4 regions of the Exiguobacterium abrahamii genome follow, and region 4 is predicted to be linked to each of the others. Evidence: riboswitches for the same ligand, from Rfam matches in the RefSeq annotation. Region 4 holds a riboswitch; each other region holds the start of a gene.
The links. Region 4 has a riboswitch for thiamine pyrophosphate ahead of thiT (energy-coupled thiamine transporter ThiT). Riboswitches for the same ligand answer to the same signal wherever they lie in the genome.
Positions count from the first base shown of each region.

Region 1: another riboswitch for thiamine pyrophosphate. It lies ahead of ITJ88_RS08620 (thiamine phosphate synthase); the one in region 4 lies ahead of thiT (energy-coupled thiamine transporter ThiT).
Region 2: another riboswitch for thiamine pyrophosphate. It lies ahead of thiD (bifunctional hydroxymethylpyrimidine kinase/phosphomethylpyrimidine kinase); the one in region 4 lies ahead of thiT (energy-coupled thiamine transporter ThiT).
Region 3: another riboswitch for thiamine pyrophosphate. It lies ahead of tenA (thiaminase II); the one in region 4 lies ahead of thiT (energy-coupled thiamine transporter ThiT).

Region 1 is NZ_JADOYC010000001.1:1,656,108-1,660,105, reverse strand. It holds gene nagZ (beta-N-acetylhexosaminidase) at 1-1,038, shown strand, start outside; TPP riboswitch at 1,095-1,197, shown strand; gene ITJ88_RS08620 (thiamine phosphate synthase) at 1,280-1,873, shown strand; gene ITJ88_RS08615 (FAD-dependent oxidoreductase) at 1,870-2,814, shown strand; gene thiS (sulfur carrier protein ThiS) at 2,811-3,011, shown strand; gene ITJ88_RS08605 (thiazole synthase) at 3,014-3,778, shown strand; gene ITJ88_RS08600 (ThiF family adenylyltransferase) at 3,775-3,998, shown strand, end outside.
Region 2 is NZ_JADOYC010000004.1:101,084-105,081, reverse strand. It holds gene thiM (hydroxyethylthiazole kinase) at 1-745, opposite strand, end outside; gene thiD (bifunctional hydroxymethylpyrimidine kinase/phosphomethylpyrimidine kinase) at 726-1,529, opposite strand; TPP riboswitch at 1,645-1,755, opposite strand; gene ITJ88_RS12545 (murein hydrolase activator EnvC family protein) at 1,819-3,096, opposite strand; gene ITJ88_RS12540 (murein hydrolase activator EnvC family protein) at 3,298-3,998, opposite strand, start outside.
Region 3 is NZ_JADOYC010000002.1:279,145-283,142, forward strand. It holds gene abc-f (ribosomal protection-like ABC-F family protein) at 1-576, opposite strand, end outside; gene ITJ88_RS11115 (DUF1002 domain-containing protein) at 856-1,737, opposite strand; TPP riboswitch at 1,932-2,038, shown strand; gene tenA (thiaminase II) at 2,113-2,808, shown strand; gene ITJ88_RS11125 (hypothetical protein) at 2,860-3,168, shown strand; gene ITJ88_RS11130 (glycoside hydrolase family 3 protein) at 3,198-3,998, opposite strand, start outside.
Region 4 is NZ_JADOYC010000001.1:879,193-883,190, forward strand. It holds gene pknB (Stk1 family PASTA domain-containing Ser/Thr kinase) at 1-476, shown strand, start outside; gene rsgA (ribosome small subunit-dependent GTPase A) at 502-1,407, shown strand; gene rpe (ribulose-phosphate 3-epimerase) at 1,410-2,066, shown strand; TPP riboswitch at 2,074-2,183, shown strand; gene thiT (energy-coupled thiamine transporter ThiT) at 2,246-2,806, shown strand; gene ITJ88_RS04340 (thiamine diphosphokinase) at 2,808-3,410, shown strand; gene ITJ88_RS04345 (amino acid permease) at 3,466-3,998, opposite strand, start outside.

The DNA of each region.
Region 1 (3,998 bases), 780 kb from region 4:
ACGTCAGAAAAAATCGATCAACTGCTCTATATCGGAGTCGCCGGCACGGAACTTTCAGCAGCTGACCGAAAATTATTACAGACGCATGCGATTGGCGGGGTCTTACTGCTCGGCGGAAACATCACGTCAGAAGAACAACTCTTGACGTTCACACGTGCGATTCAAGAGACGGATCAAAAACCGTATGCGTTTGTTGGGATCGATGAAGAAGGCGGACGGGTCAGCCGGGTACCGGATCAACGATTACGTCTACCGACGAGTCAACGGATAGCGCAAGGAGCAGATGATGCGAAAATGGAAGATGTCGGACGTACGCTCGGTCATTTGTCACGATTTTATGGCTTCAACATGGACTTCGCACCGGTCCTAGACGTCAACAGTAATCCGAACAATCCGATCATCGGCGACCGTGCGTTCAGTGCTGATTCGAAGACCGTCGCGACGCTTGGTACGGCCCTGATGCACGGGATGCAGGAGACGGGAACGATTCCGGTCGTCAAACATTTTCCCGGTCACGGCAATACGAGTGTCGATTCCCATGTCGGGCTACCGAAAGTGATGGCATCAAAGGAAGAATTGAAGCGGACGGAACTGTTACCGTTTAAAGAAGCGATTCAAGAGGGCGCCGAGATGGTGATGGTTGCCCATATTCTCTATCCCGCGTATGACGATACGAATCCATCCTCGCTCTCAAAGCCGATCTTGACTGACCTTTTGCGTCAGCAACTCGGATTCAACGGTGTCATCATCACGGATGATCTCGTCATGGGAGCGATCACGAAACAATATGGTCTCGCGGAAGCGGCACGTCAGTCGCTCGTCAACGGAGCTGATATGGCAATGTTTTCAGAGGCAGGTGCTTACACAAAGGTCCATGCCGAAGTGATGCAAGCCGTCAAAGACAAAACGCTGACGCCGGAGATGCTCGACGCTAAAGTAATGCGCATCCTGAAGCTAAAGCAGACGTATGCCGACAGCCAAGAGCAACAGCGACCGACGAAATCGGAGCTGATTCAGCAAGTGGAAGCGCTCAACTAGGACTAGCGAAGCAAAGCGACTCATGCTAGACTAATGGGGCAAGCCAATTAAACACGAAAAGACACTAGGGGAGTCTCCCAGCAGACTGAGACGGAAGTATCCGGACCCTTTGAACCTGATCTAGTTCGTACTAGCGGAGGGAAGTGGCTCGAAACCTTAGATATCCTTAGCGCTTCAGCGCATTTTCGGACCACTCCCTTCAACATCGGGAGTGGTCCTTTTTCGTATGGAAAGGAAGAACATGATGCGTTTACATCTGATTTCGACGGGATCCATTCATCCGCTTGACGGAATAAAGACCTTTCACTCCCTTCAACCTTATACGGATCAGCTGCATCTACGAGAACCGAACTTGTCGGCAGCAGAATTGCTTGATCTAATCGACGCGCTCCTTGTGCATGGTTATTCGCCTGAGCAGTTAACGGTTCATGACCGGGTCGACGTCGCCCATGTCGCAGGCATCGGTGTGCAGTTGACGCGACGGTCCTTGCGTGTCCGCGATGTCCGACGTCATTTTCCGAATCTCGTCATCGGGAAATCGGTCCATTCACTAGCAGAGGCACTGGCAGCAGAAGCGGAAGGAGCCGACCGCCTGCTGTACGGTCATATTTATCCGACAGCGTCGAAGCCGAATGTGCCGCCACGGGGAATCGACGCCTTGAAGCAAGTCGTCACCTTCACGACGAAACCGGTCATTGCGATCGGCGGAATCACACCAGAACGCTTGCCTGAAATCTCAGCGACCGGTGCAACCGGAATCGCTGTCTTATCGGGTATTCTCGGTCAATCGGATCCACTCGCCGCCATTCTAAGTTACCAGGGGGTTCGCGTATGACGGATCACATCATCATCGGCGGCGGAGTCATCGGGTTGACGCTTGCTTACGGTCTCGCCTGTCAGAATGAATCCGTCGTCGTCTTAGAACGCGGAACATGCGGACAAGGAACGAGCCGCGCAGCTGCCGGGATGCTTGCGACGGACATCGAGCTGAGAGCGGAATTGCATTTACTTGCCGCACGTAGTCGTCGTCTGTATCCGCTGCTTGCACGTCGTCTCGAGCGAGAGACTGGCATCGATTGTGGGTACCGGGAACAACCGTTTTTGTTAAAACGTAAAGGACGCGAGCATCTGTTTCCAGCGGTCGGTCAAATCGATCCACGACGACTGACGACTGCATTGATATATGCCTTACGAAAGCGTGGGGTACCAATCGAAGAACAAGTGGAGGTCACACGTATCGAAGAGAACGATGACTTCATCAGGATCGAATCGAATGCGGGAATCTGGACCGGACGAACAGTGACGGTCGCTGCCGGACGCGGGTCGCAAGCCTTGCTCGATACAGCTGGTATTTCGATCGCGACATATGGGGTCAAAGGGGAATGTCTCGCCGTCCGTCTCGCGGGTCAGCCGTTACGCTCGATCCTGTTTGACGACGCTGTCTACCTTGTGCCAAAAGCAGACGGACGAATTTTGATCGGTGCGACCGAACTGCCGTACGACGAGACGGTCGGTGTCAGTGTCGCTGGGATCACGTCATTGCTTCAAGCAGCAGAACGACTGTATCCACCGATTCGTGACGCGGTCATCGAAGAAGTCTGGTCCGGTGTACGACCACAAACGGCGTCAGGCTTGCCATATATCGGAGTCGCCGATTCATCCCGTCGGATCTTCATGGCGACAGGGCATCATCGGCATGGCATATTACTCGCACCGGCGACAGCGGAAGTCTTGGTAAATACATTACGGTTGATTCAGAAGGAGGAAGTCCGATGAACATTACGATTAACGGCAATGACCACACGATCGAACAGATTCAAACGATCGAGGACATGCTCACGCAACTCGGCTTAGGGGAAAAGCTCGTCATCGTCGAACAGAATCGACAAATCATCGATCGCATGGCGTACGGTCAGACGGTCGTTCGAGACAACGACACATTTGAAATCGTTCATTTCGTAGGAGGAGGATAAACATGCTGAAAATTGGAGAAAAGACATTTGAATCACGGTTATTACTCGGAACGGGGAAATATACGGACGCTACGGTACAGCAGGAAGCAATCGATGCGTCCGCCTCAAAAATCTTGACGTTCGCCGTCCGTCGGCTCGATATTTTTGATAAACAACAAGCGAACTTCCTCGAGTCGCTTGATTTAACAAAGTATGATTTACTACCGAACACGGCCGGTGCGAAGACGGCAGAGGAAGCCGTACGGTTGGCGAAGCTTGCGCGGGCATCCGGTATGTGCGACATGGTTAAGGTCGAAGTGATCGGTTGCGACAAGACGTTACTACCTGATCCGATCGAGACGTTACGGGCTTCTGAAGAATTACTTAAAGAAGGTTTCATCGTCTTACCGTATACGTCGGACGATGTCGTCCTTGCACGGCGACTCGAAGAACTCGGTTGTCACGCCATCATGCCGGCAGCGTCACCGATCGGTTCCGGGCAAGGCATTCTCAACCCACTTCATCTACGATTCATCATCGAGCAGACGACGGTGCCGGTCATCGTCGACGCCGGGATCGGTTCACCGACCGACGTCGCCTATGCGATGGAACTCGGTGCGGATGGTGTCTTATTGAACTCCGCTGTCGCCCATGCTCAAGATCCGGTCAAGATGGCGTACGCCATGCGACTAGCTGTCGAAGCAGGGCGCTTCGGATACGAAGCGGGACGTATCGAGAAGAAACAGTATGCGGTCGCGAGTAGTCCAACGAGTGGATTGATTCGATGAACCGTTACTCACGGCAAACTCGATTTCAACCGATCGGGGAAGCGGGACAAGCACGCTTGGCATCAGCGAAGGTGCTGATCATCGGCATGGGAGCGCTCGGAACGGCGTCGGCAGAGCAACTCGTCCGCGCCGGTGTCGGTGTCGTCCGAATCGTCGACCGTGATTATGTCGAATGGAGTAATTTACAACGACAACAGCTGTATACCGAGGACGATGCGCG
Region 2 (3,998 bases), on a different contig from region 4:
CCACAAGATCTTGTACCGTCATGAGGCTGATTGCATTGAACAACTCTCGTTTAAAATCACCAAGACCTTGCGCGGAGGCTGCTTGTTCTCCTGCTTTTCCCATGACGAATGTTCCGTGAACAGCCGCCTCAAACGCTGTATATCCTGCACCGAGGAAACTCGCAATTAAGGAAGCCGTCATACAGCCAGTACCCGTGATATCTCCTAGACGAGGTGTTCCTACATGTAATTCCATTTCGCGCGTTCCATCCGTGATATAGTCGTTCGGACCTGTCACGACGAGGACAGATTTGTGTTTGCGAGCGAATGCACGAATACTTTCTCGATCCATCATTGCATCTCCCGCAGCATCGACTCCCTTAGTTCGCCCATCTTCCCCCAGTAACGTCTTGATTTCAGAAGCATTTCCTTTAATGACCGTACACCCGAGATCGATAAGTTCTTTAGAGAAGGCAGTACGTAATGTCGTTGCCCCTGCTCCAACTGGATCAAGAACGATTGGGACATTCAAACGTTCCGCTTCACGGGATGCAAGTCGTTGAGCTGCTTGCATGTCTGCATCGATCGTACCAATGTTTAAGACAAGTGCTTGCGCGAGTCTAACCATCTCTTCTACTTCGCGAATGTCTTCCGCCATGACGGGTGATGCTCCAACAGCGAGTGTGACGTTCGCGCAGTCGTTGATCGTCACCGTGTTCGTCAGATGGTGAATGAGTGGTTTGTGTTCAAGAATGGTCGTAAACATGTGTATCCCTCCAAAGTGAATGAAAATGATGTGTCGGTCCAATACCTTGTCCGAGGGCAAATCCATGACGAATTGCCTCCGTGACATAGCTCTTTGCCTGTCTTACGCTATCTGTTAAATCTTCTCCAAGCGCCATCCGCGCCGCAATCGCCGCAGATAAGGTACAACCAGTTCCATGAGTATGTTGATTGTCTAACCGTTCCGATGTGAAGCGGTGTTCCACTTCCCCATCAAACAACAAATCCGTCGCAGCTCCCGAGAGATGCCCACCTTTTAGTAATACTGCACCTGTCTGTGTAGCCAATTGATGCATCGCCAATCGCATTTCCTCTAGATTGGTCACTGATCGTCCTGTTAAACGCTCCGCTTCCGGTAAATTCGGTGTGACGAGTGTCGCAAGTGGTAGAAGTTCTGAAATCAATGCTTGTTCAGCCTCCGTCCGCAATAGGGCATGACCACCTTTAGCGACCATGACGGGATCTAATATGATCGGAACTGTCTGTTTGCGGAGATGTGTAGCAATGACACGAATCGTCTGCGCATTCGAGACCATTCCGATTTTGATCGCATCGACACGAATGTCTGAAAAAATCGACGTTAACTGGGCATCTACGATTTCTGGGGATAACTCTTCCACCGCTTGAACACCCAACGTATTTTGCGCCGTGACGGCTGTCAGGACGCTCATTCCATAAACGCCTAAAGCTGAAAATGTTTTTAAATCTGCTTGAATCCCCGCTCCACCACCGGAGTCGGATCCTGCAATCGTCAGTACGTGTTTCATGTTCTTTTCACCTTCCCATCGAGCAATGTAAGGGAGTCGTGACCGACAAAAAAAGCGTCGACCGCTGTAAAAAAGCAGTCGACGCTATACGAAAGCGTTATACACGCATTCCGGTATCCGTTCGGCTCAACTTTCCTACGCTGGTATTATCCAGTTCAGGTAATAGGGTCGAAAACAGATTGGTTTTCCTCTCAGCCGGATTCCTCCAGCTCCCCTAGTTGCTCAAGTATTCGTTTCGCCTTAACTGTAGCATAGAGAAGAAAAAAAAACGAGCCGAAGCCCGTTTTGATTACAGATATGCCAATGGATTGACTGCATTCAGAGGAGAAGAAGCACTGTATTGATAGCCTCCGACATGTAGTTCGAAATGTAAGTGTGGCCCTGTTGAATTCCCTGTACTACCAAGTGTTCCGACTTGCTGACCTTGAGAGACCGTTTGTCCTGCACGAACCGATAATGAACTCATATGTGCGTAGACGGTCGTGTACACTTGTCCATCGAGGAAGTGAGAAATCATGACATGATTACCGTAAGGTCCACCACCTGATGCTGTAATGACCGTTCCAGCTGCTGCAGCGACGATTGGAGACCCGACCGAACCACTGAAATCAACACCGTTGTGGAACGTATAACCGTTCGCGCCGCTTGCTGGTCCGAATCCTTGCGACACTCCACCAGAAGATGGTCGAACGAATTTCCCTCCACTCGAAACAACGGGCGGGGCAACAGAATCAGTAGATTCTGAACTCTTACCTGCTTGTTTTGCTGCTTGAGCATTCGCTTTAGCGGCTTTTTCAGCTGCTGCTTTCTCCGCTGCTGCTTTTTCAGCCGCTGCTTTAGCGGCTGCCTTTGCTGCCGCAATTGCACGTTCTTGCGCTTCGAGAGTCGCTTGAAGTTCTTTTGCGTCTAACAGTTCTGTCGTGAACTTCGTCTTCCCTTTTCGTAATTTCTTCAGCGTAGCACTACGTTCTTTCATTTGAAGCTTTAACGCTTTCTTTTGTTCAATCAATACTTTCTTTTCTTGCATTTGCTCCGCTTTTTTCTCAACGAGCGCTTGTTTTGCTTCTGCTAATTTTTGTTGCGTTGCGATGTAATCCGAAATCATTTTATCGTCTTGCTCAGCGATTTTTTTTCCCGCCATGACACGGCTGAATAAATCACCTAAGTCCTTCGATCCAAAAATGACTTCTTCCCATTTAATCGAGTTTCCATCGTTCTCTTGGAAAACACGCAAACGATCACCGAGTAATTCTTCCTGTTTCTGTAACATTTCTTCGTAACGGACGATGTCTGCCTTTAACTCATCGATTCGAACGTTCAACTGTTCAATTTGTTTATTTTTTTCGGAGACTTGGAAAATCTTTTCGTTGATTGCTGCGTCAATTTGATTGATTTGACGTTGCTCTTTTGAGATTTTAGCTTCTTGTTTTTTGATTGCTTTTTCAAGTTTACGTTGTTCAGCGGCATTCTCAGCCTTTTTTTCTTTAATTGTCGCTGCTGCAATCGGTTGTGTTCCTGTTATAAGTAATGCTCCTAAAACAATGGTAGAAATTAGTTTTTTTAGCATATATCGTTTTCCTCACTTATGTTTTTTCATATTTTATTATAGTATTCAAGTTTCTCTCATATCTGAAATAGATTATAGCACCGTAATCGTTTCAAAAAAATTTCATTTACATTTCAAATGAAAACGGTTTTTTGTAATATATGATTTATTTTTTGAAAATGACAAAAAAAGAACCGTTGCATACGCAACGATTCTTTACGATTAAAGCATCGACATTGGATTAACTGAGTTAGCTGGACCAGTCGCACTATAGCTATACCCACCGATATGGATTTCGAAGTGTAGGTGTGGTCCTGTTGAATTTCCTGTACTACCTAACGCGCCAATTTGTTGACCTTGGCTGACACGTTGACCAGCATGAACATTGAGTGAACTCATGTGAGCATATACTGTCGTATATGTCTTCCCGTTCAATTGGTGAGCGATCATGACATGGTTTCCGTAAGGTCCGCCACCTGATGCTGTAATGACTGTACCTGTTGCAGCTGCCACGATTGGCGTACCGACTGGACCACCAAAGTCAATTCCGTTATGGAACGTATATCCGTTCTCTCCACCTGCAGAACCATACCCTTGTGTAACAGTTCCGGCAGTTGGATGAATGAACAGACCACCTGATGATGGTGCTGGTTTTGGTGCAGCTGGTGCTGACGGCGCTGGAGCAGGCGCAGCTGGTGCTGGTGTAGATGGTTTTGGTGCCGATTGTTTCGTCGAACCAGAAGGTTTTGCTGACTGCGCTGCCTTCTCTTGTGCTGCTTGCTGAGCTGCTGCTTCTTTAGCGGCTTGCTCTTCTGCTGCTTTTTGTGCTGCTGCTTGCGCTGCTTCAGCTTCTGCTCGTGCTTTTGCTTCACGTGCCGCTTGAGCTTGACGTTCTTTTTCGATTCGCGCTTCACGTTCACGTG
Region 3 (3,998 bases), on a different contig from region 4:
TAAATCAAGATGGTTCGTCGGTTCGTCAAGAATGAGCAAATTTGGCTCCATGAGTAACATGCGACCGAGACAAATCTTCGTCTGTTCACCACCGCTCAACTGGTGGAAAGGACGAGTGAGTAACGGACGAAGGTGTAACCCGTTCACCATGCGCTCGATTTTCGAGTCGAGTAGATAGCCATCCTTTTGTTCGAACGCATTCGTCGCTTCCGCATATCGTGCGAGTAACGCATCAAGATTCTCTGGTGCTGTCGCCATCATTTGCTCCAACTGTTGCATCCGAGAACGGATCGCGAGGATGTCTTCAAACGCTGTCCAAAGGACGTCGAGTCCGGTCATCGTCTCACTATATACAGGAAGTTGTTCCAAATAGCCGATCGTCAAACCGCTCTTTTGATAGATGACACCACCGTCCGGTTGCTCAAGACGAGCAAGCAAGCGGAGTAATGTCGTCTTACCGCTCCCGTTTCGTCCAATTAGACCGACACGGTCGTGTTCGTTTAAGAAGAGGGAAACATCCGTTAAGATCGTCTCGCCTCCGAATTGTTTGGTTAGGTGTTGAATGTCGCAAATCATCATAATCAATTGATCCTTTCGCGCGCATCAAAAAAAGGAGAGCGCAAATAGCACTCTCCATCACGTGTGAAAGATGCGCTTTGCTGTATTTTTCAATCATGAAGTTCTAAAAAAGGGCAGACGGGTGCCTTAGAACGCCATTCCATGAAAAATCGCGCGCAACAGATACAATTGTTCCATCAACCAGTGTTTGCACGCGGCAAAGTCCATCTTTTCACACCACCTTTCGTTTCAGATATCTCTAGTTTACTATTTTTTTGTCAGTTACGGAAGTCTGAATTATTTGAACACACCAGCGATTGAACTGAAGAAGTCACTGAGTCCATCGAATAATTTAGCGAAAAACCCTTTCGTTTCTTCTGATGTTGCGAAGGCATGGATGTCTTGCCCCGCATTTTTCAAACCACTCTCGATTTGTCCCCAGTTGATGTTCGCTTGCTCCATTTGATTGAATAGATTCGTCAACCGGTCCATTTGTGCGTCAGACAACTGGATATTGTTGTTTTGAATGACTTGGACGATCAGGTTTTCGATCTCGACTTTGGTTTCCGGTTTTTGATTGGCGATCTCAGCCTTGATCTCATTCATTAAGTCAGCGACTTTATCCGTGCCGACCGTTTTTCCGACGTCTGATGTGACCGATAATTCTTGCTGTGCTAAATCCTTGCGTTCGTCACTTAACTTAATTCCCGTCTCAGCGGAAGTTTGATCGTACGCTTTCATGATTCCTGTCAGTGCCGATGTCCCGGTCACCTTGTAGGGAGAAGTGATCGTGATATCGGCATCTTTGACACCCGCTGTGACGAGAGCGTTGAGATACATATCCTTTGTCACCCATGTGATGTTCTCCGTCGAGACGGAAAGTCCATCACCTTTTTCCGTCAGTTCAATCTTAGCCGACGAATACATATTGCCACCTTTTTGCGACTGTGGAATGTTTTTCCCGAGATATTTTTCTTCGTCAGCAGAAGTGGCGATGATCGGAGTGATGCCTTCCGGTGCATTGAGACGGGAAAGCACCCAAGCTTTATCCTTTGCGCCGAGCGACTCCCCGAGTGTGACGATCGTCTTATCGACGACTTGTTCGGCAGATGCGGCTGTCGGGAGTAATAGAGCAGAAGCGATAACGGCTGACGCTATGATTTTTGTTGGTGTATGCATAATGAAATCCTCCAATTTGTAAGTAACAGAATGAATTATAGTATCAGGTACTAAAGTTAGTGTACGAGAACGAAAGAAGTTCGGAATCGGTCTGTAGATGGAGACGGCATCCGTCTTCTGACACTCCATAGTATAGCGAAAAGAGGACAACTTGACTTCCATTTTCAGCATGCTATAGTGAATTTGAATCGAATAATGACCACTAGGGGAGTCGGTAGACCGACTGAGACGAACGAAGACGTTCGGACCCTTTGAACCTGATTAAGTTCGTACTTACGGAGGGAAGTGGCGTCAAGTCTTGTTCTTCTTGCGCCATGCCCGTGTGTTTCGGGGTGGTGTTTTTTCGTTTCATAACTAAACGAGGAGGATGAGATCATGACATTCACACAAGAAATCAAACAAGCGGCACAAGCGTATTGGGACAGTAGTTTTACGCACCCATTCGTTCAAGGAATCGGAGAGGGGACGTTACCACTCTCGAAATTTCGGCATTACGTCATGCAGGATGCCTATTACTTAAAACACTTTGCGAAGATTCAAGCAAAGGCAGCGTCAAAAGCAGACGACTTTGCGACGATCGCGACACTTGCCGAACATGCGACTTCGACTTACGAGGCAGAGCTGAGCTTACATCAATCATTTTTTGAGCCGCTCGGTATTACGGCAGCAGACCTTGAAGCATTTGAACCGGCACCGACAGCATATGCGTACGTCTCGCACATGCATCATGCGAGTGAAGGAACGCTTGGAGAGACGATTGCTGCCATCTTGCCATGTTACTGGTTGTATTATGAAGTCGGGCAACAATTACTGACGTGTACACCGGAAGAAAAAATCTATCAGCAATGGATCGACACGTACAGCTCGGAATGGTTTGAAAAGGTCGTCTTTGAACAGATTGCACGGCTTGATGCGCTGGCGGAGCAAGCAAGCCCGACGGAACGCGAGCGGATGAAACGTCATTTCGTGACGAGCTGTTATTATGAGTTGCTGTTTTGGCATATGGGATGGACGGAAGAGACGTTTACGTCGGTTTACGAAACGATTCCGGCACGAGCGGTATCTTCTTGAATCACTAAGTGGTAGAATTAGGAATACCATCTAGTGAAAGTAGGGATTGGAATGGAAATCGTCGTCATCGCACTCGTGATCCTCGCGGCATATGTCGTGCAGCAGGTGCTTGGAAAAGTAAAAGTGAGATTTGTTGGGTACATCATTCCCATCCTGATGGCGGTGTACGGAACATATGCTACGATTCAGAATTTTCAGGGGTTGCTTCAGTTCGGTTTTACAACGGGGAGTTCCATCGCGACTGTCCTGGTCGTCGTCCTCTACGCTTCGTTGACTTATTCACTTCATCGTGTCTACGAGCGTGCGAAAGCAGAAGCCGAATCTGCATATCCATCATTAAAAGACCGAGGCATCCTTTAAGGAGCTTCGGTCTTTTGTGTATCATGTCCTCATTTTTTCCAGTTTTTAAAGCCGTCACCGAATTCGAGATGCAGTTTGTCGGTAAAGACACCGTTCTGAAAGACCGGCACATCAACCGGTGAAGTGCCTTGCGGTTTGAACGTTCCGAAGATCGCGCGGATACCTGCAGGCAGGTTCGGTCCCGCTGATTTTAGATTGCCTGCTTCGGAGTCTGGACCGTTCGGATCACCTTTGAAGCCATAGACGAGGACATGTGCCGGTGCGTCCGGTTGAACAGCAACATCGTATGGGTTACGGAGACTGAGCAGGACGGATGGTGTCTCCGTTTGTTTCGCATAGCGGAAGATCGAAGCCGGAATCGCTTGTTCTGGTGCGTTAGGTAGTAGTTTAGCACTCGTGTTGACGTTGGAACCGACGATGATGTAATCTGCTGCATCGAGTTGCGCCCGTAATATCGGGTTTTGGTCGAGCGGTAGCGTAGTAGCCGAGTAATTCGCTGTCGTCACGTGCCAGTTCCGATTCTTAGGTAGGGAAGCGATCGTCTTTTTCATGCTGTCCGTCTGATCCGCCGCAGGAGCGATCACAAGGACGTTGGCATTCTTTTTCGGCTTGAATGGTAACGTCCGCTGATTATTTTTCACGAGTGTGACTGCGGCTTCCGTCATCGCGCGTTCTTTTGCTTTATGCTCGGGACTGCCGACGATTTGGTTCGCTTGCGCGATTTTTTCAGCTAGTGATGTCGAATCAGTCGTACCGTTCCATATTCCGCGTTCTGCCTTCAGGGTCAGGATTCGCTCGACCGATTGATCAATTCGTTTCTCTGAAAGACG
Region 4 (3,998 bases):
CCTTTGAATTGAAAGACTTGACGAACTTATCGAGTGATGAAGCGAAAGCGTATCTCGATGAAATGGGTCTCGACGGTACGTTTGAACAAGAATTCTCAAGTGATGTCAAGCTCGATCAAGTCATCCGTCAATTCCCGCAAGCAGGAGCACAAGTCGAACCGAACGACTCCGTGACGGTCTTCATCTCAAAAGGTGAGGAAGAAAAAACGGTGACAGCGACGTTCCCTGAAAAGGTCGTCTATGATGCGGTCAGCGAGAACGAGGACGAGGAACCACCGAAACAAGTCATCCGGATTGAGACGGAAGATGCGAAAGGGAAGCGGACCGTCATCGAGGAATCGATTGACCAAGATGAGACATTCGACGTGCCGGTGACGATTGATCCGGGAGAAGAAGGCAAGATTACGATTTATAAAGACGATACGGTGTATCGTTCAAAAACCATCACGTACAATCAAGCAAAAGACGCACAGTGAATGTGATGAAAAAGGAGTGCATAGGATGACGGAACAACGCATCGAAGAGAATCGAGAAGGAACGATCATACGCCTGCAGGGTGGCTTTTATGATGTCATGACACCAGAAGGAGAGGTCCGTTCACGGGCAAGAGGGAATTTCCGAAAACGCGGCATCAGTCCAGTCGTTGGAGACGAAGTCGTTCTTCATATCGAAAGTGAGACGGGATATATTCTCGAAGTGAAGGAGCGGGACAACTTTTTAGTACGCCCGCCTGTCGCGAATATCGACCAGGCATTGCTCGTCGTTTCGGCGGCAGAACCTGATTTTTCAGCGCACTTGCTCGACCGATTTCTCGTTTTGATCGAAGCGAAGGAAATTCAACCCGTCATCCTGTTGACGAAAATGGACTTGCTTGACGATGTTAAAGGACCGGCTGTCCGAGAGGCAATTGCCGCTTACCGGAAGATTGGATATACGGTCATCGAGACATCAAGTGAGACGTTGTCGGGTGTTGAGCAAGTCCGTCCGTTGCTTGCTGGAAAAACGAGCGTTCTCGCGGGACAATCTGGTGTTGGGAAAAGTTCATTGCTCAATGCACTGGAGCCCTCTCTTGATTTAGAAACAAGTGCCATCTCGAAATCACTCGGACGCGGACGTCATACGACGCGTCACGTTACGTTGATGCCGCTTGCCGAAGGATTGATTGCTGATACACCGGGTTTCTCGAACCTTGATTTTCCGTATGAAATGGAAATCGAGGATGTACGATGGAGTTTTCCTGAATTCGTGGCTGTACAAGATGAGTGCAAATACCGAGGTTGCTTGCATTTGAATGAACCCGGTTGTGCCGTCAAGGAAGCCGTCGAAGCCCAAGAAATCATGTCCTCTCGTTATGAGAACTATGGTATGTTTATAGACGAAATCAAGAATCGAGCCCGGAGGTATTGAAGATGATTAAAATTGCACCATCTATCTTATCAGCAGATTTTGCGAATCTCGAACGCGATGTTAAAGCCGTCGAAGCAGCAGGCGCGGACTATATCCATTTTGATGTCATGGACGGTCAGTTCGTACCGAACATCTCATTTGGATTACCTGTGCTTAGCAGTTTACGTCAAAAGACGGATATGATTCTCGATGTCCATTTGATGATCGACCAGCCAGAACGTTTCGTTGAAGATTTCGTCAAGGCAGGGGCAGACATCGTGACGTTCCACGTCGAAGCGACGAATCATGTCCATCGTGTCTTACAACAAATCAAAGCAGCGGGCGCAAAGGCAGGAGTCGTCTTGAATCCGCACACGCCATTATCAACGATTGAACACGTCCTTGAGGATGTCGACATGGTCTTATTGATGACGGTCAATCCGGGCTTCGGTGGACAAGCCTTCATCGAGCGTGTCATGCCGAAACTCGCAGCACTCGCGCAAATGAAAGCAGATCGTGGTCTGACATTTGAAATCGAAATTGACGGTGGCGTCAATCCGGAAACGGCAAAACTTTGCATCGATAATGGTGCGAACGTTCTCGTCGCAGGATCAGCAATCTACAATGCACCGGATTATGCGGAAGCGATCACTAGCATTCGTCAAGGGGCTGCCGTATAATAAATATGATGACCGCAAGGGGTGTCGCTTGAAAAGCGGCTGAGAGGAGTCTTTTAGACTTTAACCCTTCGAACCTGTTCCGTTCAAACGGACGTAGGGATGTGGCGCACGCAGGCAGTACGGCGTTCGTCGTACTGCCTTTTTGCGTCCTCTCGTACAATGAAGGAGGAAAAAATAGCATGAAACGGTTACAAATGATGATGGAAATTGCCATCTTCGCCAGTCTCGGAGTCGTCTTTGATTTACTGATTCCATTCAAAATGCCACAAGGTGGTTCGATCAGCTTAGCGATGCTACCGATCTTCGTCATGGCGTTTCGCCACGGTGTCGTCGGAGGGGTCGTCACGGGAGCGCTTGTCGGTACGATTCAATTGATGTTCGCTCCACAAGTCTTGACGATCGTTCAACCGATGCTTGACTATACGATTGCGTATGGTGTCGTCGGATTAAGTGGTCTGTTCGCGCGTCAAGTCAGACTAGCCGCGCGCAATGGACAAAAGAAAAGCTTGATGGCGTTCGTTCTCCTGGCGACGTTATTAGGCGCAGGACTCCGTTATATCTGTCATGTCATCAGTGGCATCGTCTTTTTTGCCAAGTATGCAAAAGGTCCAGTCGTGGAATACTCTTTCGTCTATAACGCAACGTATATGGTTCCCTCGTACATCTTATGTGGAATCGTAGCAGGAATTCTATTCACGACTGCGCCACGCTTACTCCGTTATTCGGCACGAGGCGTCTGAGATGCGGGCGATTCTCGTTTGTGCCGGTCCGCGAGAAGAAGTACCGGATTTACAGATGTTTTGTCAGCCGGGTGATTTCATCGTCGGTGTCGATGGTGGTGTTCAGACGGTCGAATCGTTTGGGCTGACATGCGACCTGACAATCGGTGATTTTGATTCGCTTGGTTATGTACCAGAAGGGGCAATCGTTCATCCGGCTGAGAAAGATGAGACGGATCTTGAACTGGCCCTTCGTACAGTGTCTGAGAGGGAACAGCATGAGGAGATCATCATCATCGGGGCGACTGGTGGGCGGCTCGACATGACCGTCCAAAATGTCTATCTATTGAAGCAATATTCAGAGGCACGACTCGTGACGAAACGAGAAGAGGTGCGATACTTGGCTGAGGGAACGTATGCAGTCGAAGCAGGGAGCTATCATTATCTTTCGTTCATTCCACTTGTGCAGTCGACCTTAAGCTTATCCGGAGTCAAATATCCACTTGATGCACATCCCGTACCCGTCGGAGGTTCCTTGACTGTCAGTAATGAATGGCGTGCGTCAGAAGCGAAGGTAGAGCTCCATCAAGGCGAATTATTAATGATGCGGACGCTTAAGGAATAGAACAATCATACAAAAAGAGGCCATGGATGATTCCGCGGCCTCTTTTTAGATGAAATTATTCTTCAAGTTGAGAAGGGGCGACACGGATGTCGCTTTGAGCGGATAGATGTTTTCCTTTGACGAAGAGATGATAACTTCCCCACATGACAAGAAAGAAAGGAACACCGATGTATAGCGCGATTCGTTGATCCGCTTGAAACGCAAGACTGACGAGGACGACGACGTTAAGTGTCAACGAAATCAGTGGTAACACCGGATAGAGTGGTGTCTTGAATTTCAGTTCGGATACATCGTGTCCGTTTCGGACGAACTGACGACGAAATGCAAGCTGAGAAGCAGAGATGGAAATCCAGCCGACTTGAGCCCCGAGTCCGGCTAAGGACAAGAGCCAAATGAAGACGGTATCTTCTGCGAAAAATGCGGTCAAAAGCGATAACATCGCGAACATCATCGTAAAGAGCAACGCCCGCATCGGCACACCACGTGCATTGACGTAAGATAATTTCTTTGAAATCATCCCTTCTTGCGCCATCGCCCATAACATCCGGGTCGCCGCATATAGTCCGGAGTTTCCGACGGACAATAGTG